Regions from separate parts of the Paenibacillus sp. FSL H7-0942 genome, predicted to be linked through region 1. Evidence: riboswitches for the same ligand, from Rfam matches in the RefSeq annotation. Region 1 holds a riboswitch; each other region holds the start of a gene.
What was found. A riboswitch is a leader RNA that binds a small molecule or an ion and turns the genes downstream of it on or off. The one in region 1 is predicted to bind thiamine pyrophosphate.
Positions count from the first base shown of each region.

Region 1 (6,884 bases):
TTTTTCCCCGTGTTCAGATCAAGCAGAAGCCACTGATTATCTAGTGATAGCCATCTTTCAGCATTCGTGGTTGCAAAGGGATCAAGACGTTCAATTCCACCAGTATATGGATCATTCCAAAATTGTTCTATGGTGGATCGTTTGCCCTTTAAGCTCCATACGGTTCGCCCTGATTGCGGATCGACTGCAACCAGCTTATTCTTTTCCCAATACAACACATAGGGGTCATCTGCACTCTTATTCAATAATTCATAACCCGTAGCCAGTTTTCGCGTCCACAATGTTTTTCCGTTTGCACTGTCCAGAACCATTAACCAACTGTTGCTTGAACTCTCAACAACCGGGTTATCCACAACCACAACGTTCTTCGCAGCGGTGATGCCATTTAGTCTAAAATTTTGCTTAGGAGTGTACGTCCACGTGACCTTTCCGTTCTTCAAGTTCAGATGACGAATACGATCCACGTATTTTTTCTTATCAGGGTCATAATCGGTGTAGATTGTAACGTATTTGCGCTCTGCATCCATCTCTGCCTGCTGTCTTCCAAAACCCCCGTTGATCTCCCATAATTGCTGGCCGGAATGTCGGTCAAGGACATATATGGAACCTTCGTAGTAATCCCCGCTGAATCCACCGTCATCCCCTTTCATCAGGAGCACATCATCCGTGGCTGCTTGTAAAAAAGTGTAGTTAATATCCCCCTGGTTGGTCCATACCGGTTTCCAAGGGATTGTCGTTGGCAGTGTTGTGCCATAGATTTTTGTTGTGAACCCATATTCATCCGCCCGACTTATGTTCCAATCGGAAACGACAGCATTTCGATTATCCTGTGCTAAATTCCAGCGTGTTCTGACCAGTCTGCCATTCTTGTTGAATGTGACCAGAAATTGCGCATCTTGCCGCTCATATCTCCAGGTCTGTCCAATACTCATTGCATAACCCGTGAAATTTAGATTGCTTGAACTCTCTTTCCACTCCGGCTCGCCTAACCACCCAGCCACTTGTTTGGAGGTGGTTGCCTTGTTCAGCTTAATATCTGTCAGATGGCGTATAACCGAAGTTGGCAGCGATGCATCCTGTTGGAACCAGCCATCAGCCACATTCATCCTCTGTTCTATAGCCTGTGCCTTGATCCAGAAGAGTCCTGGCCGATACGTGAAGGATTCTTTATTCCAGACTCGTGGGGCAATGGATACCCCATACCAGCCTTTCCACTTTGCAACAATAACAGCCTTATCTGTTAGCGCTTTCTCAAAAGACCAGGTTGTAGAACTATCTGGGGCCAGATACAGCTTGCTGCCTGATTGGAGTGTGATGCTTTGGGGAGCTGTTTCCGTCATGCTTCTGCTCTCCTTCAGTGCATACCAACTTGGCAACCAAAAGTTTCCATGATCGGTTGACTTAAGCTGCACCCACTCGCCTCGAACCGAGGCCAACGTATACTTTTCGTTTTTTGTTGTATAGTATTCAATCCCCATCTGGTCAGCAGCCACACTGCCGTCCCTTCTGTTTTTGAACAGAGGGATGTCATTAATAAGCGTAACGGTGTCTCCTTGTTTGTAAGCTAACTTTGCAGTTAAGACTTGGGAACTTGCCCCCAATGCTTGTGGCGTTGTAGCCGAAGCTTGTCCTTCAAGGGCGACCATTTTGGAATCCAGCAGCATCCAGCCCGTCAACAGCACAGCTGATAATCCAGTCATGGTAATCCATTTGTACCCCGTTCTCTGCCAGTCAGGACCCGTCTTCACTCTCGTTCATCCCCATTCATTAGAAGTTATTTCCAATAGAGACGCAGTAAAAAGGAAAAGGTTACCGTTTACCTCAATATATTTCTATCTATCTGCCCGTATTACCTTACATCCACCATCGTAGCATGATAAGGAAAGGTAACCCCGATGTAATAAGCAGCCGTTAAGGTGAGCATATAATAAAATACAAACCACAGATCAGCTCGCGAATAGCCAATCTGAATGTAATACGTTCGGCTCGCGCCATCTGTGAACCCTTTCGCTTCCATCGCTACCGCCATTCGCTGTGCACGGCGAATACTCTGTGCCAGCAGCGGAATAGCGTAACGCTTGAGTGTACCATACACATTCCAGCGAGAGCCGCGTTGCTGTGTTCCACGAATACGAATCGCATAACGGAGCGTCTGGAATTCATCCAGCAAAATGGGGATCATGCGCATCGCGGCCAGAAAGCTATAGGCATATTTTGCGGGAAGCCGCCACTGCTGCATCAGGGAATAAAACAGTCTCACAGGCTTGGTCGTAAGACCAAAGAGTAACCCTGCCGCTGCCATGCTCAACGAGCGAAAACCCAAGTGTAGACCGCGATAGAAACTCTCTTCGGTTATGTGGATCAGTCCCCACTTATACCATGTGGTCTCGCCCTTACCAAACATCATCATACCTGTAGACGTGGAGATAAACACCAGAATGAATGGTGATGCGTACAGCATCAATCTATACCACGGATGACCTGTCCAGCACAGTAACAGCATCATCGCCAACGCAACGTTGGTCATTACATTCAGATTGTGAATGAGGATAACGATGACAAACATCATCGTCAGAATGATCATCTTTAATCCCGGATTGACGTTATGAAGCCAGGTTTCACGGTGAGGAAACGACAGTTGCATCAGATAACCTCCCCTCATCTACCGTCCAGATTCGGGTGCAATATCTTTTTACAATTTCACGATCATGGGTAACCATAACAATAGCTGTTCCCTCTCTCCGCAATTGCTCCAGCTGTGCTAACATGGCAAACGTATTGCGTGCATCCTGTCCAAAAGTAGGTTCATCCAACAGCAATATTCGCTGCTCTCTCACCAGTGCAGAGGCAACGCTCAAGCGTCGTTTCTGCCCCATCGATAATTGGTAGGGATGGCGCTCGGACAGGTCGATTAGTCCAAATTGATTCAACATATGATCAGTCCTGACAAGTCTTTCTTCCGTTGAAAGCCTGCCCCCCAGCAATGAGAATTCCACTTCTTCCGCGACGGTGTTGGTCACAAATTGAAACTCCGGGTTCTGAAATACAAACGCAATTCGATCTGCAAGCTGCTCTGTTTTGCCAGAAGGCTGACCGTCCAACTCATAATGACCTGTTGTTTTCAGGATATTCATCAGAGATAACAACAATGAACTCTTGCCAGCTCCATTAGCTCCGACAATACCAATCCAGTCTCCATGCCATACCTTGGCCTGCTCCACCTGAATGAAAGGTGTTTTCCCACGCCATCCGGTGAACTGCTGCAAGTCCAGTGCAGGCAGATAGGCGGGAGATACAGGCGAAAAGGATGAGTCGTGAGATATGGGGGATATACCCGGTGTATCGGATAAGCCAGACGATCCCTGTGCTTCCAAACTTGAGATGCCCTGATCCACACACACTTGAAGCTCTCCAGAAGCACTTCCCTCTTCTTGCTTAGCTGCCTGCTCGTGCTCATCCCACACACCCGGATACCAGATTCCATAAGCCTTCAGCTTTTCCCGTTCATGAGTAAATACCTGCTGTGCTGGCCCATCCGCCACAATCTTTCCTTCAGGTGATAACACAATGATGCGGTCGACCATATCCACAATCTCGTTTATTTTGTGTTCAACGATGATGATCGTTTTGTCACTGGCGATTCGTTTGACGGTATCCCACACCTGGGAAGTCCCCACATCATCCAGCAGTGCAGTGGGTTCATCCAAAAACAATACCTCCGGGTCCATGGCAAGCATCGAAGCAATCGCAAGACGCTGCTTCATCCCCTGAGACATGGACTGGATCAATACACGATTCTGTTCAAAGGATAACCCCACTTGTTTCAGATAATATTCAATCAGAGCAGGCATCTCTTCACACGGAATATTTCGGTTTTCCAGAACAAATGCGATCTCTTCATCCGTAAAGGACATACAGAACTGGGTATCCGGATCTTGAAAGACTACTCCTGCTTGGGCGGGAACCTGAATATCATCACATTTCATCGGAATCTCAACCGAACGTGGTATCAGACCGCTCAAAATTTGCAATAAGGTCGATTTACCGGAGCCACTCGGGCCAAGCAACAGCACTTTCTCCCCTTGACGCACAGAAAGAGACAAGCCTTGAAATACCAAGGCTTTCTCTCCCGGGAACTTGCATCTTAGATTAGTCACCCTTACCGCTTGCGAATTCTCTTCCCCGTTCATCTAATCCAGCGCCTCATAATCTTGTTTGGATACCGGTCTGAGCGAACGCGTTACACCAGTCAGTTCCAATGCTTTGGCGAGATAATAAGCGAACACTCCAGCAATCAAGATGCTTCCGATGAAGCGGAATCCGATAAATAACGTGTAGTTCCAGGCCGAGAGTGAATCAATATACCCGTACTGGTAATCCAGCAAAAGCGAAGCCGCTGCGGCTCCTATGGCTGCAAGACAGGTGACAAACAGATTGGTTTTGCGATACAAAAATGCGGCGAAGAATATCTCGGCTCCCAATCCTTGCAACAGACCGTATACAAGTGTGGACATGCCCCATTCACTACCCAGAAAAGCACTTACCGTTGAAGCCGCAACTTCGGCAAGAATAGCCACGCCTGGTTTACGAATGATAACAAAAGCAAACGTGCCCGCCATAAACCACATGCCGTAGATCATCTGCTCCGCATGAACGCCAAATGGTTTCATCAAGTCATATGTAGGTCCCCATATCTTGTAAATCACCCCAAACACTACTGCGATCACGATGGTTACCAGAATATCCGTTAGTTTTAATCGCTTGTTGCCTGCTGTTGTTTCCATATTCTCTACGTCCTTCCTTTGTTCCCTGTGGGGGTTATCAAAATAAACGAAAAAGCCTCCCCGGTTCCGGGCAGGCCTTACGTACAGTGTACAATCCTCACAATGATGTATTGGATGGATGTCGAAAATACGGAATATCAACCAGCCCCCCTCCGTCATGGCAGATACACCACCACAGTTCAAAGAGGTCTGTTGTTCATCCACGTTCATTCCCACAATTCACCCTTACATATCGCAAATCCATGTTCTCTACGCTGGCATTACCCAGATCAGATGTACGGTCAGCGGCACAAGGCCACTCTCTCAGCCCAACTTCATTGAGCTCCCGGTTCACTTATTTCATTGCTTCTAATGTACATCAAATGGGTATTTGTGGCAATCCTTTAATATTGCGTGTTCCCAGACTGGCTCGTTTTCCCTGAAGCAAACCCCTTGAACAACGTTGGTACTTTGGAATAACGGGTATTCGTAATTTTCCCCTGTGATGTGCTGCTGTCTGTACGCATAATCGAATCTTTTACATTGGAAATGTTGGAGTTATCCAGCGTCATGTTAACTGCGAAGGAAGTTCCACCATTTTGGCGAACCAGTTTGCCAATATCATCTGCACGGAAATTTTTGATGTTAATTGTTCCAGCTGCATTCATCTGGAACACTTTATCATAAGCCTTATACGCTGCCCCACCGGTAATGTTAACCGTTCCCGCAGACTTCAATGTCAGTGCATCCTCGCCCACGTCCTGCCAGACCACATTCGATATATTACAGTTGCCATAACAGTGAACACCATCAGCAGCTGGTGATCCAATGTTTACGTTTTTGAGCGTGGCCCCTGCCTCCAGACGGAAGACTGGCTTCTGATTTTCTGCTTGAGATCCGTCGCCCAGTGTGGAAGGATTGGCTACAAATGTTTTACCTTGGCCGTCATAGGTCGTGCCCTTTGGTACCACAATGGTTGAATTTACAACCGTAGGCGCAGCCGCAACCGGAACTGCACCAAATATAGAAGCAACCAAACCAGCGGACAGTAACAACGTCAACATTTTTTTCATAACTTTATTCCTCCCTTATTCTCTCGTTTTTTGGTAGTGTACAGTCTGGGCTTGTACTGGAAGTTCGCCAGAGGTGCACCTCTGTCCGAACCACAACCTAATCCTACCAAATAAGGAAGGTAACTAGAATAATCATTAGATCAGATATATCATGACATCGTACAATCCCTGTCATATCGGCATTTTTTGCATGCTAGGTCTCTCAAGCAATATGCTCATATCAACCTCTGGTATGCTCATTTGTAACGTTGGTACCCCTCACTTAATCCCCAATAACAAAGAAAGACCACTACATTTGTCTCCAAATGTGTGATCTTGAATGTCTTCTGGCTTGCTGTTATAAAATATCAGGCTCCGAATCTCTTACGATAACCGCACTTTCGACACAACTCTTCCACAGCTTCCCGCTTGGAGAAGCCATATACCAGATTGTTCGCTCGCTCACCCTCAATAATCTCCGAGAATGACTTCTCGTGCACATTACCCAGGTTAATCACACCCTCGCCATCGAGACAGCATGGAACCACCGTTCCATCTACAAGCACAGCTGCCTGACCGCGAAGTGCATGGCAAAATCCTTTACCGTCATCTTCAGGTGCATCCAGACTTGGCCACTGGAACTCATGGTCCTGATTCAGGTATACATTCGGGGCAATTTTGACCCCGCTACCTGGAACTACTTTTTCCTCAATGCGGAAATCCAGATTGAACTCACGTTCCAATACTTCAAGGGTCTCCCGATTTCGATTCATCTGAGCATTTGTGAAGTTATCCTGTGTCAGATTCCACAACCGAAATGAGATGATGACATTGTGCTTAACGGCCTCGTGTACAAAGGACAAAATATGACGCAGGTATCCGTCACGGTCTGTTGAACCTTCATGCCCATCGAAACTGTGCAGGGAGAAATTCATCTGCCGCAGCGCTGGTTTGCCAAGCAATTTATGCTGAGTCTTGGGCAGCAGTGTACCATTCGTTGTAATGTTCACCTTGAGTCCCTTCTCATGTGCGGAATCGAGCAACAGATCTATTTTGGGATGCAACAAGG
Region 1 covers NZ_CP150279.1:1,044,663-1,051,546, reverse strand. The annotation lists gene MHI48_RS04760 (PQQ-binding-like beta-propeller repeat protein) at 1-1,748, opposite strand, end outside; gene MHI48_RS04755 (energy-coupling factor transporter transmembrane component T family protein) at 1,850-2,644, opposite strand; gene MHI48_RS04750 (ABC transporter ATP-binding protein) at 2,619-4,190, opposite strand; gene MHI48_RS04745 (ECF transporter S component) at 4,191-4,784, opposite strand; TPP riboswitch at 5,014-5,124, opposite strand; gene MHI48_RS04740 (pectate lyase) at 5,168-5,836, opposite strand; gene MHI48_RS04735 (radical SAM/SPASM domain-containing protein) at 6,184-6,884, opposite strand, start outside.

Region 2 (6,884 bases), 280 kb from region 1:
TTGTGGTACAGCGTATCTGGCTCCAGCAGGAACGCACTGTCCAGAATCATTGCATCCACTTCCTTCGTAATCAGTCCGGTTTGTAACGCTGTACCGGCACCCATCGAGAAGCCCCAGACAACCAGTTCCTGCGCACCACGTTGCTTGGCGAACTGGATCGCACCGAGCAGTTGCTGTGACTCAGCTTTGCCACCTGTGGCTACAGCTTTGTTCACCTGTGAGGCGAAGCCATAATCGAACATGACCACGTTGAACCCAAGTTGATGAGCATAATGTGCCAGGTCATACATGGGTACCCATGTTTCTTCACGATTGGCACCATAGCCGTGACTGAAAATAATCGTTTTGCTTGCAGCATTGTCAGCAGGTATATACCATCCCTGCATCGTGCGGCTGCCATCTGCTGCCGGGAACGTGATGTCTTCATACTTCATGTTCTTGGCTTGCATCGGATTGGAGAAGACAGGCGCTACCGTTGGATTGGATAATACCCATGCGATATAACCATGCAGTGCGATAAAACAAAACAGTAGAAAAAATACAACGGAGAGCAGCAACGCTACGATAATATGTTTGAACCGAATCAGCCTCGGTGATAGGGAAGAGGGCAGATCGGACACTTTTGTTTGCAGCGGGGCTTCGCTCTGGGATGATTGATACATGAATGCCCCTCCTTTGAAGTTCAGTTGAAGATAACAACGACATGAAAAGAGAATTGCGTCGATTTCAGAGCCTGCTTCAGAGCGATATCTTAATGTAATATATCTTTATCGTATGTTCCAATATAGTCAAAGTCAATTGATTGAGGGCATTTGTTACGCAATTGTTATATAGTTCTTAAGATATATGGGTAACATTACCTTAGTGTGTAAATTACAGGGGATTAAGTCTTATAAAAAGGAAAAATTTACACGTTGGCCTATTTTGATTTTGGCTCTTTTTGGTTTACAGATGAGACCGTTTCTCATATAATTTATGTAACCAAGTTTCATGTGATGAAACATGAGGAGGGCATTATGCCATGGAAGATCGCAAGTTAACCGTCCGGGCTGTGGAACGGGCGCTGGATATATTATTATGTTTTACCACACGCAGTGATCTGGGACTCACCGAAATTGCCAGCCAGATTGGCCTGCACAAAAGTACAGTGCACCGTTTGATGGCTACGCTGGAGGATCGAGGGTTCGTGATCCGCGATGCAGCAACAGAGAAGTACCGACTTGGTATCCGAATCTGGGAGCTGTCAGCTCATATGTCCCGCAGTGATGATCCCGCTATTCTGCTGCTGCCTGCGATGGAGCGACTGAGAGATCGATTGGGGGAGACCGTGAGTCTGTACCTGCGTGACGGCAGTGAACGGATTCGGATTCAGGCTGTGCAAAGTGATCAGGCGATCCGCCGAGTCGCTCCAGTCGGTGTTAGACTTCCTCTGTCTGTGGGCGCTTCCAGCAAAGTCCTGATGGCGTTTGCCACGGACGAGGATCGTGAAGAACTGATGAACGGGCCGGAATGGCCGGTGTTTATTGATCCCGCAGTGTATTTGGCGCAGATGGGAGATATCCGGGATAACGGATATGCCACAAGTTACGAGGAACGTGAGCCGGGAGCTGCCGCGGTATCGGTACCGATTATGGATCGCAGAGGCAATATTGCAGCTGCCCTCTCGGTCTCAGGGCCTGTCAGCCGACTCTCACAGGAGACATTGCATGAATACGCACCTGTGTTGAAGGATGCTGCTACGCAAATGGGGCTCATGTTATCCTGATGGTGAGGTAAGGTTTTTCTCCAATTGAGTTGGTGTACTGGAATATAAAGGTTGTTTTTATGTTCCGGTTGCGCTACTCTGTAATGGACGGCCCAGCGGGGCCGGCTTCATTGAATATGAACAGCGGACTTATGTAAGCCGCAACTTATTAACGTTACTGGGGGAGTCCGAATTGTCCGGACTGAGACGGAATCGCATGAGATTCCGGACCCTTTGCACCTGATCTGGATCATACCAGCGTAGGGAAGTAATCGGCGATATGACCACAACCACCACATGATGTGACCCTTGTAGGGCTCCGTTAAGGAGCTGATTGAAGGTGCATTATTGGTGATGGACATAAAAGTCGGTTCCTTCGGGGACCGGCTTTTTTATATACAGGGAACGGGCGATATAGCGCGGATTCTATGGGCTTCTTTTTCACTAACCTGCAAAAGTGGGCTTGGATGAGGAGGGAAGTCTCATAGATCGATGATCTGTGGCAGCCTCCGTTCTGTTGATACTGTACATGAAAAGTGTCTCTCCTGGTCTGATGTAGGATCGCTCTTTCTTCTCTGCATTGCGCATGATTTGGACAGGTACGTAAGCGACCTAATGATGAAACCAACCAAACAAGCGACGAACACTGAGGAGGAGACGAGCGACATGAGTACAGGAAATCAAACGGGACAACAAGCGATGGAACAGGAACATAACGATCAGCAGGTGGAAAAAGAAACAGGGGCGGCCGGACGGGTTCAGCCCTTTCCGGGCAGCCGCAAAGTCTACATTCAGGGCTCACGGCCGGACATTGCTGTACCGGAGCGTGAGATAGCCCTTCATGACACGAATACTCCCCAAGGGGTGGAGCATAACGAACCGCTGCGTGTCTACGATACGAGCGGCCCCATGACCGATCCCGAATTTCATGCGGATATCCGCGCAGGTCTGCCAGCTCTGCGCACTCGTTGGATCACAGAGCGTGGCGATGTTGAAGCTTATCAGGGCCGTATGGTTAAACCGGAGGATAACGGACTGAAGCCCGGAGGGAAGAGAGCCGGCGCTGAAGAGTACCCCGGATTACGTGGCAAACCGCTGCGGGCACAGCCAGAACGCTGCGTGACTCAGATGCACTACGCGAGACAGGGAGTCATTACGGCTGAGATGGAATTCGCCGCCATTCGTGAAGGCGTGGAGCCGGAATTTGTGAGACAGGAGCTGGCGAGTGGACGGGCCATTCTGCCATCCAACATCAATCACCCGGAGAGTGAGCCGATGTTGATCGGTCGTCATTTTCACGTGAAGATCAATGCCAACATAGGTAACTCTGCTGTATCTTCTTCCATTGAGGAAGAGGTGGAGAAGATGACCTGGGCGGTACGATGGGGATCGGATACGGTGATGGATCTGTCCACAGGCAAAAACATTCATACCACCCGGGAATGGATTATCCGCAATTCACCTGTGCCGATTGGTACGGTGCCGCTGTATCAGGCGCTGGAGAAGGTGAATGGCGAAGCGGAAGCGCTGACCTGGGAGTTGTACCGTGACACACTCATTGAGCAGGCAGAGCAGGGCGTGGACTACTTTACGATTCATGCAGGTGTACTGCTGCGTTATATCCCCATGACCGCCAAGCGAATGACAGGTATTGTGTCTAGGGGTGGTTCCATTATGGCAGCATGGTGCCTTGCGCATCATCAGGAGAATTTTTTGTACACCCATTTTGAAGAAATCTGTGAGATTATGAAAAGGTATGATGTGGCATTTTCACTGGGAGATGGGCTTCGTCCAGGTAGTATCTACGATGCCAATGACGAAGCACAGATGGCGGAACTGGCTACGCTTGGGGAACTGACACAGATCGCATGGAAGCATGATGTGCAGGTGATGATCGAAGGCCCGGGTCATGTGCCGATGCATAAGATCAAGGAGAATGTGGACTTGCAGATGGAGATCTGTAAAGAAGCACCGTTCTACACACTTGGGCCGCTAACGACCGACATTGCGCCAGGATATGATCACATCACATCCGCCATTGGGGCAGCCATGATTGGCTGGTTCGGCACGTCCATGCTCTGTTATGTTACGCCAAAAGAACATTTGGGCCTGCCCAACAAGGATGATGTGCGGGAAGGGGTCATCGCCTACAAGATCGCAGCTCATGCCGCCGATCTGGCGAAAGGCCATCCGCGTGCTCAACGCCGCGATGACGCATTGTCCAAGGCACGTTTTGAGTTCCGCTGGCGGGACCAGTTCAACCTGTCACTGGACCCGGAACGGGCATTATCCTACCATGACGAGACGCTGCCAGCAGAAGGGGCCAAGGAAGCTCATTTCTGCTCCATGTGCGGACCAAAGTTCTGTAGCATGCGCATTACGCAGGACATTCGTGCCTTTGCCGCAGACAAAGGGTTGTCCGAGAATGGGGCTGTAGCTGCCGGGATGCAGGAAAAGGCCGAGGAATATCGGACACGCTCCTAGGCGCCGGTACAGCGCAAGCTGGGCAGTCTGAAATAGAGATAAAGCCGTTTCTCTCTGTCATTGCAGAGAAGAACGGCTTTTTTTAGTTTTATGTCATGTATGTATTCTTAACCATACTCAGCCTTTATCAGAATTAGCTTTGTGATTAAGTGTGGTCCATATCTTATACAGAATTCCTGCGATAACGAATAAAAGAGCATCACTGAGTTTTGGTGCTCCTCCGTATAGAAATGCGGAACAGGAAAAACCTACTATAAACAGTAAAACAATATAGAGGAATCGCATATTAGTTCACCTCGTTAATTTGTGGTGTTACTAAGTAAGTGAGTTCATAGTTGCATAGTTTCAGATAGAACTTGTTACTTCACTCCAAATCAGCAGCTACTGTCGAGCCAAGCCCAAATCCTTCTCCAAATACGTTGCAAGCAATGCCAGCGGGCTATGGATCTGAATACCACGATTCGTTGTAACTTGTGCAGCAGCGGGAGCCATAGACAGCTGGGCTGCCACTACCGTTTTACCCGGATGCTGCTCAGCAATCTGCTGTAAGCCTTCACGTACCACTTCGAGATACCCTTGCTGATCTCCACGCATAATCAACTCAAATGTCCCAGGGATGCACACCGCTTCCGTCTGAGATGTCTTGGCAACGTGTAGTTGCCCATTCTCATCCTCTTGCTGTAATACCCGATTCAACCGTGCCATCGTTCCTTCAACGGTTGCCGGATTGGTGAATGCTATTATGTAATCTCCTGGTACTCGCCGCATCTCCTGCAATAACGGATCATCTATGCCGATCACAGGCACAGGGACCTGTATGGCTTCCTGCTCCAATGCTGTCGCAAACAGGGTACACGTGACCAGAATGGCATGGGCATGACACTCAGCGATCCATTGGAGCGTCTGGGCTACCTTCTCGTGAATGACGACCGCGGAAAAGTCAGCGTCATGTTTAAGACGGTCCAGACCTGGATCCACGTAATGGACCAATTCAACTTCATAAGGAGCAAGCGTCTCTTCAATTAAGGCGATGTTGGAATAATGAGCGTGAAAACAACCAATGGTGATCATGTGCTAAGTCCCCTTTTACAGTTCGTATATGTCATGGATCTTTTAGATATTTAAACCATTATAGAAACATGCCTGAGAACTGTACAGTCGTTTATGGCTCAACGCCAATAACCGCCCTTCCGCCAAGCTACGGAAGGACGGTTGATAACCTGACTCGACTAGGGTCGGTCCGGTGTCCATTTTTATCTAAGGGAAGGAGAAGTATTTTTCTTCGCCATTTTTTGTTGCAGAATTTCATGAAAGGATAGACCTTGAGTGTTCTCATTCTCCTTTTTAGGAGCAGTGGTCGCCGTGTTGCGCGGATATTGGTGATGGTACGGGATCATTTGCTGAATAGGCATGCGGATCATCTTGGTTCCTCCTTTGATGCGTTTTTTTGGATTATGTATTTCGACTGGTTACCATGCCAGGTGCGCATATAGGTACATGTGACTTGTTAGACGAAATAAAAGAGTTTAAAGCGTAATTCCAATTGGATTGTAGTGATTTTACCCGGTTTTAAGGAGATGTAAACGTTTTTAGGAAAATTCAGGAGTAAAGGACCTGATTTGAAAGGTTTGATATGGGAGGATCGAATCGGTTGTTATGTGAATAGTCCCAATTTTAAGGAAGTCAATGGTACCCGCTTATGAGGCATATTATCTGGTTAAATGATGCAAAGCATGCTAACTAACTTGGTACCATGGTCGGGTTGTTTAGGGGGTAATGTAGTTCCGGATATAAAAAAAACTGCCGAGCGAACCCGGCAGCTTACGTGATATGAAGAAGGATGCGAGAAACTTGGATTCTGTCTGAGGTGGTATCGTGTTGGTTTTATCTACTTTGGCGAACAGCGATGTATATATCCACTTGTACACTTTCGGGATTCAGGCTACGTTCATCATATAATTCAAAATCCCCGGTGAACGTACGATCGCTTTGTTTGTCCCATGCCCACACGGCTCCCCAAGCTTCGCCAACAACCTCTGCCATCGGTCCTTTTCTGGAAGTGAATACGGCGTAAGTTGCAGGAGGGAGTAGAATGTCATCCAATCCTTCAGGCAATGATTCGTTCGGACTGACCTCATGCCCTACCAGTATGGTGTATTCTCCGGTTATCCCATCGGTGTAATCCGTGTAACAACCATAGCGAACAACAACTTCAGGTGCAGGGAGGTGCTCTGAGGCAAAATAATTGTTCCAGAGTCCCTGAATACAACCTTTGCCACTGATCTCAATGGCGTTGGTTGTGCGGGCGGATACGCCGGCAATACGTTTGCCAGGGAGAGTGACATAACGAACGGGCTGGGCAGAGAACGAATGCTCTGTTGTTACCTGACCAGGATTAGCGGAAGCAGTAGAGTTTTCAGCGAGAGATTCTGTATGTTGATCCGTTGTATTCGTGCGCCAACGCTTCAAAAAAGGAAGCTGGTTACGCAGCATCGAACGAGCGGATTCCTCATCCATGCCTTCGTCCTTCAGAATGGCAGTGCACATCTCGGTCATGCCTTCAAGTGACATACCGGGCTGCTCAAACTTGCCCTCTTTGTAACAATAGATACAGTACTCACGGGTTGTGCTTCCATCTGCTTCCGTTCCGAATTGG
Region 2 covers NZ_CP150279.1:761,844-768,727, forward strand. The annotation lists gene MHI48_RS03545 (alpha/beta hydrolase) at 1-662, opposite strand, end outside; gene MHI48_RS03550 (IclR family transcriptional regulator) at 1,022-1,765, shown strand; TPP riboswitch at 1,915-2,028, shown strand; gene thiC (phosphomethylpyrimidine synthase ThiC) at 2,444-4,228, shown strand; gene MHI48_RS03560 (hypothetical protein) at 4,610-5,299, opposite strand; gene MHI48_RS03565 (hypothetical protein) at 5,482-5,649, opposite strand; gene MHI48_RS03570 (zinc ribbon domain-containing protein) at 6,113-6,884, opposite strand, start outside.
Region 2: another riboswitch for thiamine pyrophosphate. It lies ahead of thiC (phosphomethylpyrimidine synthase ThiC); the one in region 1 lies ahead of MHI48_RS04745 (ECF transporter S component).

Region 3 (6,884 bases), 2.6 Mb from region 1:
TTCATTTAAACAGAAATAAGTATGGGATTGAGATTTTGTATATATCCCTGCGACTGTATGGGAATATTCGGATCTTACCTCTCCGGTGATCCATATTAGTATAAGATCCGATGCATTGGAAAATCTAATCTTGATGAAAAAGGAGGGGATCATTTCTGAATGGCTAATCCAACGCTAGCGCCGCACGAATCGATGGAACTGCATGAAGCGTTAAACTTCAAAACGCTCTGCATCGCTAAGTCGAAACTTATGCAAGGCCTGGTCTTTGACCAAGAGCTAAAAGCATTAATGCAGAAAGACGTAATTCAATCCATACAACAGATTGCTGAGCTGCAAGCAATCTACGCAAGAGCTCCTTTTCAAGCACCCGTTCCGAATAATCCGACACCTATAACACATTAAGGGGAACTCAGATGAATACCGATTATTTAGATCCGATTAATTCATTGAATATGCCGGAAATGGCAGATATGACTTTTGCCATGGATTTCCTTCTTCGTGCCAAGGAGGGTGTACGTAATTTGTCCATCGCCCTGACGGAAACGGCTTCACCGGATGTAAGAGCCCTGTTGCATACTCATCTGAAGCAGGGAATTTCAATGCACCAAGAAATTTCGGAGCTCATGATTCGCAAAAAATGGTTTCATCCTTATGAGCTGAACGAACAGTACCAACTCGATCAGCTTTCGGCGAAAAATACGGTGATGATCGGGCAGATGAATCTGTTCCCGGGTGATACGTCACGTAAAGGGATGTTTGATCGGACCCCAGATGAACATATTGGAGGACATAAAGCATGAAGGCGGTAACGTATCAAGGGGTTAAAAATGTCGTGGTCAAAGAGGTGCCGGATGCGAAGATTGTGAAACCGGACGATATGATCGTAAAGATCACCAGTACCGCGATTTGCGGTTCTGACCTTCATCTTATTCACGGGATGATCCCTAACCTTCAGGAAAACTATGTCATCGGACATGAGCCGATGGGGATCGTAGAAGAAGTGGGCCCTGGCGTGACCAAGGTAAAAAAAGGCGACCGCGTAATCATCCCGTTTAACATCGCATGCGGAGAATGCTTTTTTTGCAAAAATCAGCTGGAAAGCCAATGTGACAATTCCAACGAACACGGGGATATGGGCGCATATTTCGGCTACTCCGGAACGACCGGCGGATATCCCGGCGGGCAAGCGGAGTATTTACGGGTCCCATTTGCTAATTTTACCCACTTTAAGATCCCTGAAAACTGCGAACAACCGGACGAAAAGCTAAGCTTGATCGCCGATGCCATGACGACGGCATTCTGGAGCGTAGATAACGCCGGCGTTAAAAATGGAGATACGGTCATTGTGCTCGGCTGCGGCCCGGTCGGACTCCTAGCCCAGAAGTTCTGCTGGCTGAAAGGAGCTAAGCGGGTCATAGCCGTCGACTATGTCGATTACCGCTTAAAGCATGCGAAGCGAACAAACAATGTGGAAATAGTAAACTTCGAACAGGATAAGAATATTGGGAACACTCTCAAGGAAATGACCAAAGGCGGCGCCGATGTTGTCATTGATGCGGTAGGAATGGACGGCAAGATGAGCGATCTTGAATTTCTAGCCAGCGGTATGAAACTGCAAGGCGGCACCATGAGCGCATTTATCATTGCATCTCAGGCTGTTCGCAAAGGTGGCACCATTCAAGTCACTGGGGTATACGGCGGACGTTATAACGGATTCCCGCTCGGTGATATCATGCAGCGAAACGTGAATATCCGTTCCGGACAAGCTCCGGTCATTCACTACATGCCATACATGTACGAGTTGGTTACGTCTGGCAAAGTGGACCCTGGCGACATTGTTACGCACGTCATTCCGCTCAGCGAGGCCAAACGGGGCTATGAAGTGTTCGATACAAAAACGGACGATTGCATTAAAGTCATCTTAAAGCCTTAAATATGAATAGATACATGGGAGGACAATCTGAATGGATTCCACATACGCTTTGCATGAGATGCTCGAGGTACATGAAATAGCTGCGTTCAAGACGGTTTGTATGACTAAATCCAAGACCATGCAAGCTCTGGTAACCGACCCGGAGCTCAAGCAAATTTTGCAACAAGATGCGATCTTATCACAACAGCAGCTTCAGGAGCTCGGTGGAGTGCTGTCTAAAGCGACTGTATAGGAGATAAAAAAATGAACCCAATATTAGAACACATGACTGGTCTTAATACGCTGACCGATGACGTGATCGCAATGGATTTTTTGATGAACGCCAAGAGCGGTGTCAGAAACTACGCCATGGCTGTGACCGAATGTGCCACCCCCGAAATCAAACAAATTTTGATGAAACAGCTCGATGAAGCCATAGATTCTCATGAAAAGATATCAAATTACATGGTGCAGCATGGTTTATACCACCCTTACCATATTGCAGAGCAAATTCAGCTCGATCTGAAAAACATTCAGACTGCTATGAACATTCCGTCCTGACACCCTTTTTGATTTTAGCCAGAGACTTCAGAGAACAAAATGTCCCTGTGTCAAGAATTTCAACAATGAAAAAAGGCGGATACTATCCGCCCTTTTTTTGGCATCGTCACGAAACACGCTTATTGCAAGCGTTCCTTTACGTATTCTACTTATTTCTATCCTGAGACTGTTTATGGCCGCTGCTCTCTACTTTAATTGACTACAGTGAACTTAAGGCTCCAGCTTCCATGACATTTCCCAAAAATCAAGCTCAAAGCGACTGCACATCACGAAAATATCCTCCATCCGTTGGTACGTTCCCTCGCTACAGCCTTCTAATAGCTTATCAGTTAACGTCACTAGGGATTGATTGTTGCTGTTGTATTCAGAGGAAGCATATCCTGTGATCCACTCTCCGTAAAAAGGATGCTCAGCTGCACCTGGCTTTTGGGCAAGGACTTGACCAATCTCTGCATAGCTCCATGAGCAGGCCAGAATGGATACAAGTACTTCTGCTATGCCACCCGCATGGGAAACAGAGAGCATATAGTTAGTATAGGCTGCATTTTTCAGGGCAGGTTTTACCTGGAAAACATGATCCTCTGTAATTCCTAATCGCTCCATATAAGAACGATGAATTTTCATTTCACCATTCAGGATGTTATCTACGTTTTCACTAAAAAACTGCATCAATTTGGGGTCGTGCGACTTGACAATACCTAGTGCAAATACGCGGGCATAATCGAACAGGTACAAGTAGTCTTGCAGCAAATAATAACGAAATTGTTCAACCGTTAAGGAACCATCTCCGATTCCTTTAACAAAGGGATGCTCAAGACATTCCTTCCACACAGGCTGTGCTGCCTGATATAGTCTCTCTGAAATAGTCAACATGTGTTCCTCCAATTCATAATGTACGTATTTAAAAACAAAAAAACGAAACATCCTATGGATGTTTCGCAGACAAATACACTAAAACAAGGGGGTTCGCATGAGCTACCCAAGTACAGTGTTTCATCGTTGCATCCCTACGTTGGCATTATCCAAATCAGGTAAGGTCGGTTTAACACCCTCTCAGCCGGTTAAGGCTCCCTCGCAAACGGTTGTATGTAGTTGATTACTTTCCTATTCCCATAAAAGATAAAATAACATCCATTTAGTATATCAAGGGCTGTTAAATATAGTCAAGGAAGATTGTATCGCCCCTCATCACCTTTGGTGACGTATGTAAACGATGAAAACCATCACAACAATGGTTGAGTTTCAGCCACTGTTATGATGGTTTCTATTCTTGCAACTACTGCCGATGGTTTAATGCCCGAGTTTGTTCTTTCCGACAAAAGTGAGTATTCCGTACTGGGAAGTATTTCTCCAGCTCTCATTGGTCGTATCATTCCACTTGGCTACGCTCTGCTTACCTCCGCCCTGGTTGTCGTTAATTTGGAGCTCGAAACCGAGAACATTTCCTGCTTTGGGCGTCAATGATTGTAAATGAATTCTGGCTTCTACGAGATATCCTTTATTTGTTTTCTTCACAGCACTTACAAGGCGTCCAGGTGAGGCACCCCCTGCAAAGGTTCCCACATTGTCTGCACTGATTCTGAACTGGGCATCATCATATTGAAAATACGGTGTGCGCTGGTGATTCTCGTCCAGGAAAATCTCAACCGAATCCTGATCCCATGGGTTGATACTATCTGTAATGATGTTTGGATCAGTGACGTCGATCAGCAGGTATAGATACTCACCTGACCACATTGCGCGAGCCACTGCCTCTGCACCTTCGCTCTGGTTCAACCGTTTTACTTCAAATGGTGCAGCCTTATTCCATGATGTGTCTTTCTTCCCATCAATCTGAACAATCCCTTGCACAGCTTGTGCAGATTTGGGCATAGGGGCGAGTTGAATCACGCCGTATTTGCTTGTATCCTGTTCCTGAGATTGTGTTCTATCATTCCAGTACAGTGGATTATAAGGTTGTGTCCCACTTGAACCGCCATCAGTCACACGGATATCCAATCCGGCTTCATATTCTGATCCGACTTGGATACCACCCCACGGAATGGACAATTCAACCTGATATCCGGCTTTTGTCTCGCGTACACGATATGAACGCTGCTCCACACCCTCAGCTTTGCCCGACCGCTTAATGATTACGTGTCGGTCATCTGCTTCATATGAAGTGGTCTTGCCATTATTGAGATCAACAAAGATATCTACTCTGTCATTCACATCTGCCTTTGCATCCTGTACATCCACGAGGATATACAGGTTACTATGATCCCATAAAGTGCGGAAACTGGCTGATCCCGAAGAGTCACCCTTCAGTGGAGTAGACACCGCTTTGTTCCAGAGCGGATCTTGTGTCTGTTTTTTGATATCCGGTTTACCCGAAAGTGAGACGGCTCTCTGCGTCAACACAGGCAAACTGGATTCATCCACGAGTCCCCAGTATGCCTTTTTGGCCTTCAGGGCTGAATCAAACAGCATAGCCTGGTTGTTGTAAGACTTCTCATCTTGGAGTCCCCATAAGGTAACTGAAGAAATGTGGTCTTTGTGTTTTTTGTACAAATCCAACAGTTCCTTATATCGATACGCCTGCTTTACTGCAACTTCATCGGACATCTCTTCACCAAATGGAATTCCGCTATCCACATCCAGTTCCGTGATCTGAATATCCAATCCAAGTTCGGCGAACATGCTGATCGTTTTTTCAATTTCCTTGATGGGCGGGGATTCCAGGTTATAGTGGGATTGCAAACCCACACCATCGATGAGCCCTTTCTCTTTCAGTCGTTTGACCAACTGATACATATGCTCTCTTTTCTCAGAGATTTCCGTGAAGTATTCGTTGTAATATAATTTGGCATTCGGATCGGCTGCACGAGCGAATTCATAGGTTTTCTCAATATAATCCGGACCAATTAGTTCATAAAAGGGACTTTTACGTAAACCGTTGGCATCACCATTGCTATCCGCAATCGCCTCGTTTACCACATCCCAGGCATAGATCTTACCTTTGTATCGGGTCATGACGGTTTCAACGTAATCCTGAATCCGGGCAAGTAGTAATTCTCGACTCGCAGGGTTACCCTGAGGATCCTTGAACATCCACTCTGCTGCATCAATATGCCACAACAACGCATGTGCGCGTACGCCCATACCATGCTCCTCGGCGAACTGAACATATTGATCGGCTGCCTCGAACTCATAAACACCTTCGGAAGGAGACATGTACTTCGGTTTCATCTCGTAGGTTGCGGTCAAGCTGTTAAAGTGCTTTGTGAGCAGTTGTCCATATGCGCCTTCCAACTGCCAGCGATACACCGCTGCACCAATGGGGAAATCATCTTGATACAGGTCTTTCAGAGACAGAATCCCTTCTTCAATCTCCAGTTGCTCGGCCAGAGTAAATGATACATCATCCACATAGAACGATAACGTATCTACGCTATCTTCAGAGATGTAGGGTGTTTCGATGAACAAATTCAATTCAGTGGGATCATCGCTATACTGAAATTTTCCGGTGATTTTGTGCCATGTATTCCATTCTGCTTTGGCAATTTTCACGCTACCGATTGGGTTCCAGCTTTCGGCAGTTGTTTTTTTATATGTGGTGAGCTGTAATGTTTGATCCGTGGTGGGCTCCTGAGTAAGTCTTACATATGCCGCAATTTCGTACTCTTGGTTACGCTTAAGCAGATCCTTCATGGATAACATCGGTCCATGATAGGAACGCTCACGGTTGGCGACCAGCATACTGGACTGACCTTCGTGTGCTTCCTGCTGTGTCACTGTCAGCCTTTCGTTACCTGTACGTGGAGTCCACCCCTGAAGTGTACCGTCTTCAAAGTTTGTACTCAAATGACCTCCCTCCACTTCCGTAACTGCTTTGGCTGCATGTGAGACATTCGTAAATGGAAGCATGGCGAGTACGAGCACAAGAACCAAGGCCGTTATATTCCATTGACCTAACCGTTTCATACAATTCCTCCTCTTGATTTGGTCTAAGTATTTCTGAACGGATTAACATCCAGATAAATAGATTATAGCTCTTTGGATAACGCTTACATATAACAAATTTACAATAATTACAATAAAATGTTATCACTTGGTAATCTCGTGTGGGTTTAGGAAGCTGGAGTTCGTTCGCAAGGGATATCAAAAAACCGCTACATATTTGCAAAAATAAAAGACCGTTTCCCGATAAAATACGAGAAAACGGTCATCGTTAGAAAGTATCTTTTTTCCTGTCTGCTAACAGGCATATAAACTTTGTTTTATAATCGTCCCTCGTGACCCTGATCCTCCTGCACAATTCGAGCTATGTGAATCATCAAATATAATAATTCCTCGTTTGATATGGAGATATCCAGCATATTCTGCACGTAGGTTTTAATCATCTCCGCGCATTTGTATTCAAACGGATGCT
Region 3 covers NZ_CP150279.1:3,632,157-3,639,040, reverse strand. The annotation lists gene MHI48_RS16155 (hypothetical protein) at 160-402, shown strand; gene MHI48_RS16150 (spore coat protein) at 414-800, shown strand; gene MHI48_RS16145 (zinc-dependent alcohol dehydrogenase) at 797-1,933, shown strand; gene MHI48_RS16140 (hypothetical protein) at 1,965-2,165, shown strand; gene MHI48_RS16135 (spore coat protein) at 2,177-2,473, shown strand; gene tenA (thiaminase II) at 2,684-3,346, opposite strand; TPP riboswitch at 3,460-3,557, opposite strand; gene MHI48_RS16125 (endo-1,4-beta-xylanase) at 3,764-6,436, opposite strand; gene licT (BglG family transcription antiterminator LicT) at 6,733-6,884, opposite strand, start outside.
Region 3: another riboswitch for thiamine pyrophosphate. It lies ahead of tenA (thiaminase II); the one in region 1 lies ahead of MHI48_RS04745 (ECF transporter S component).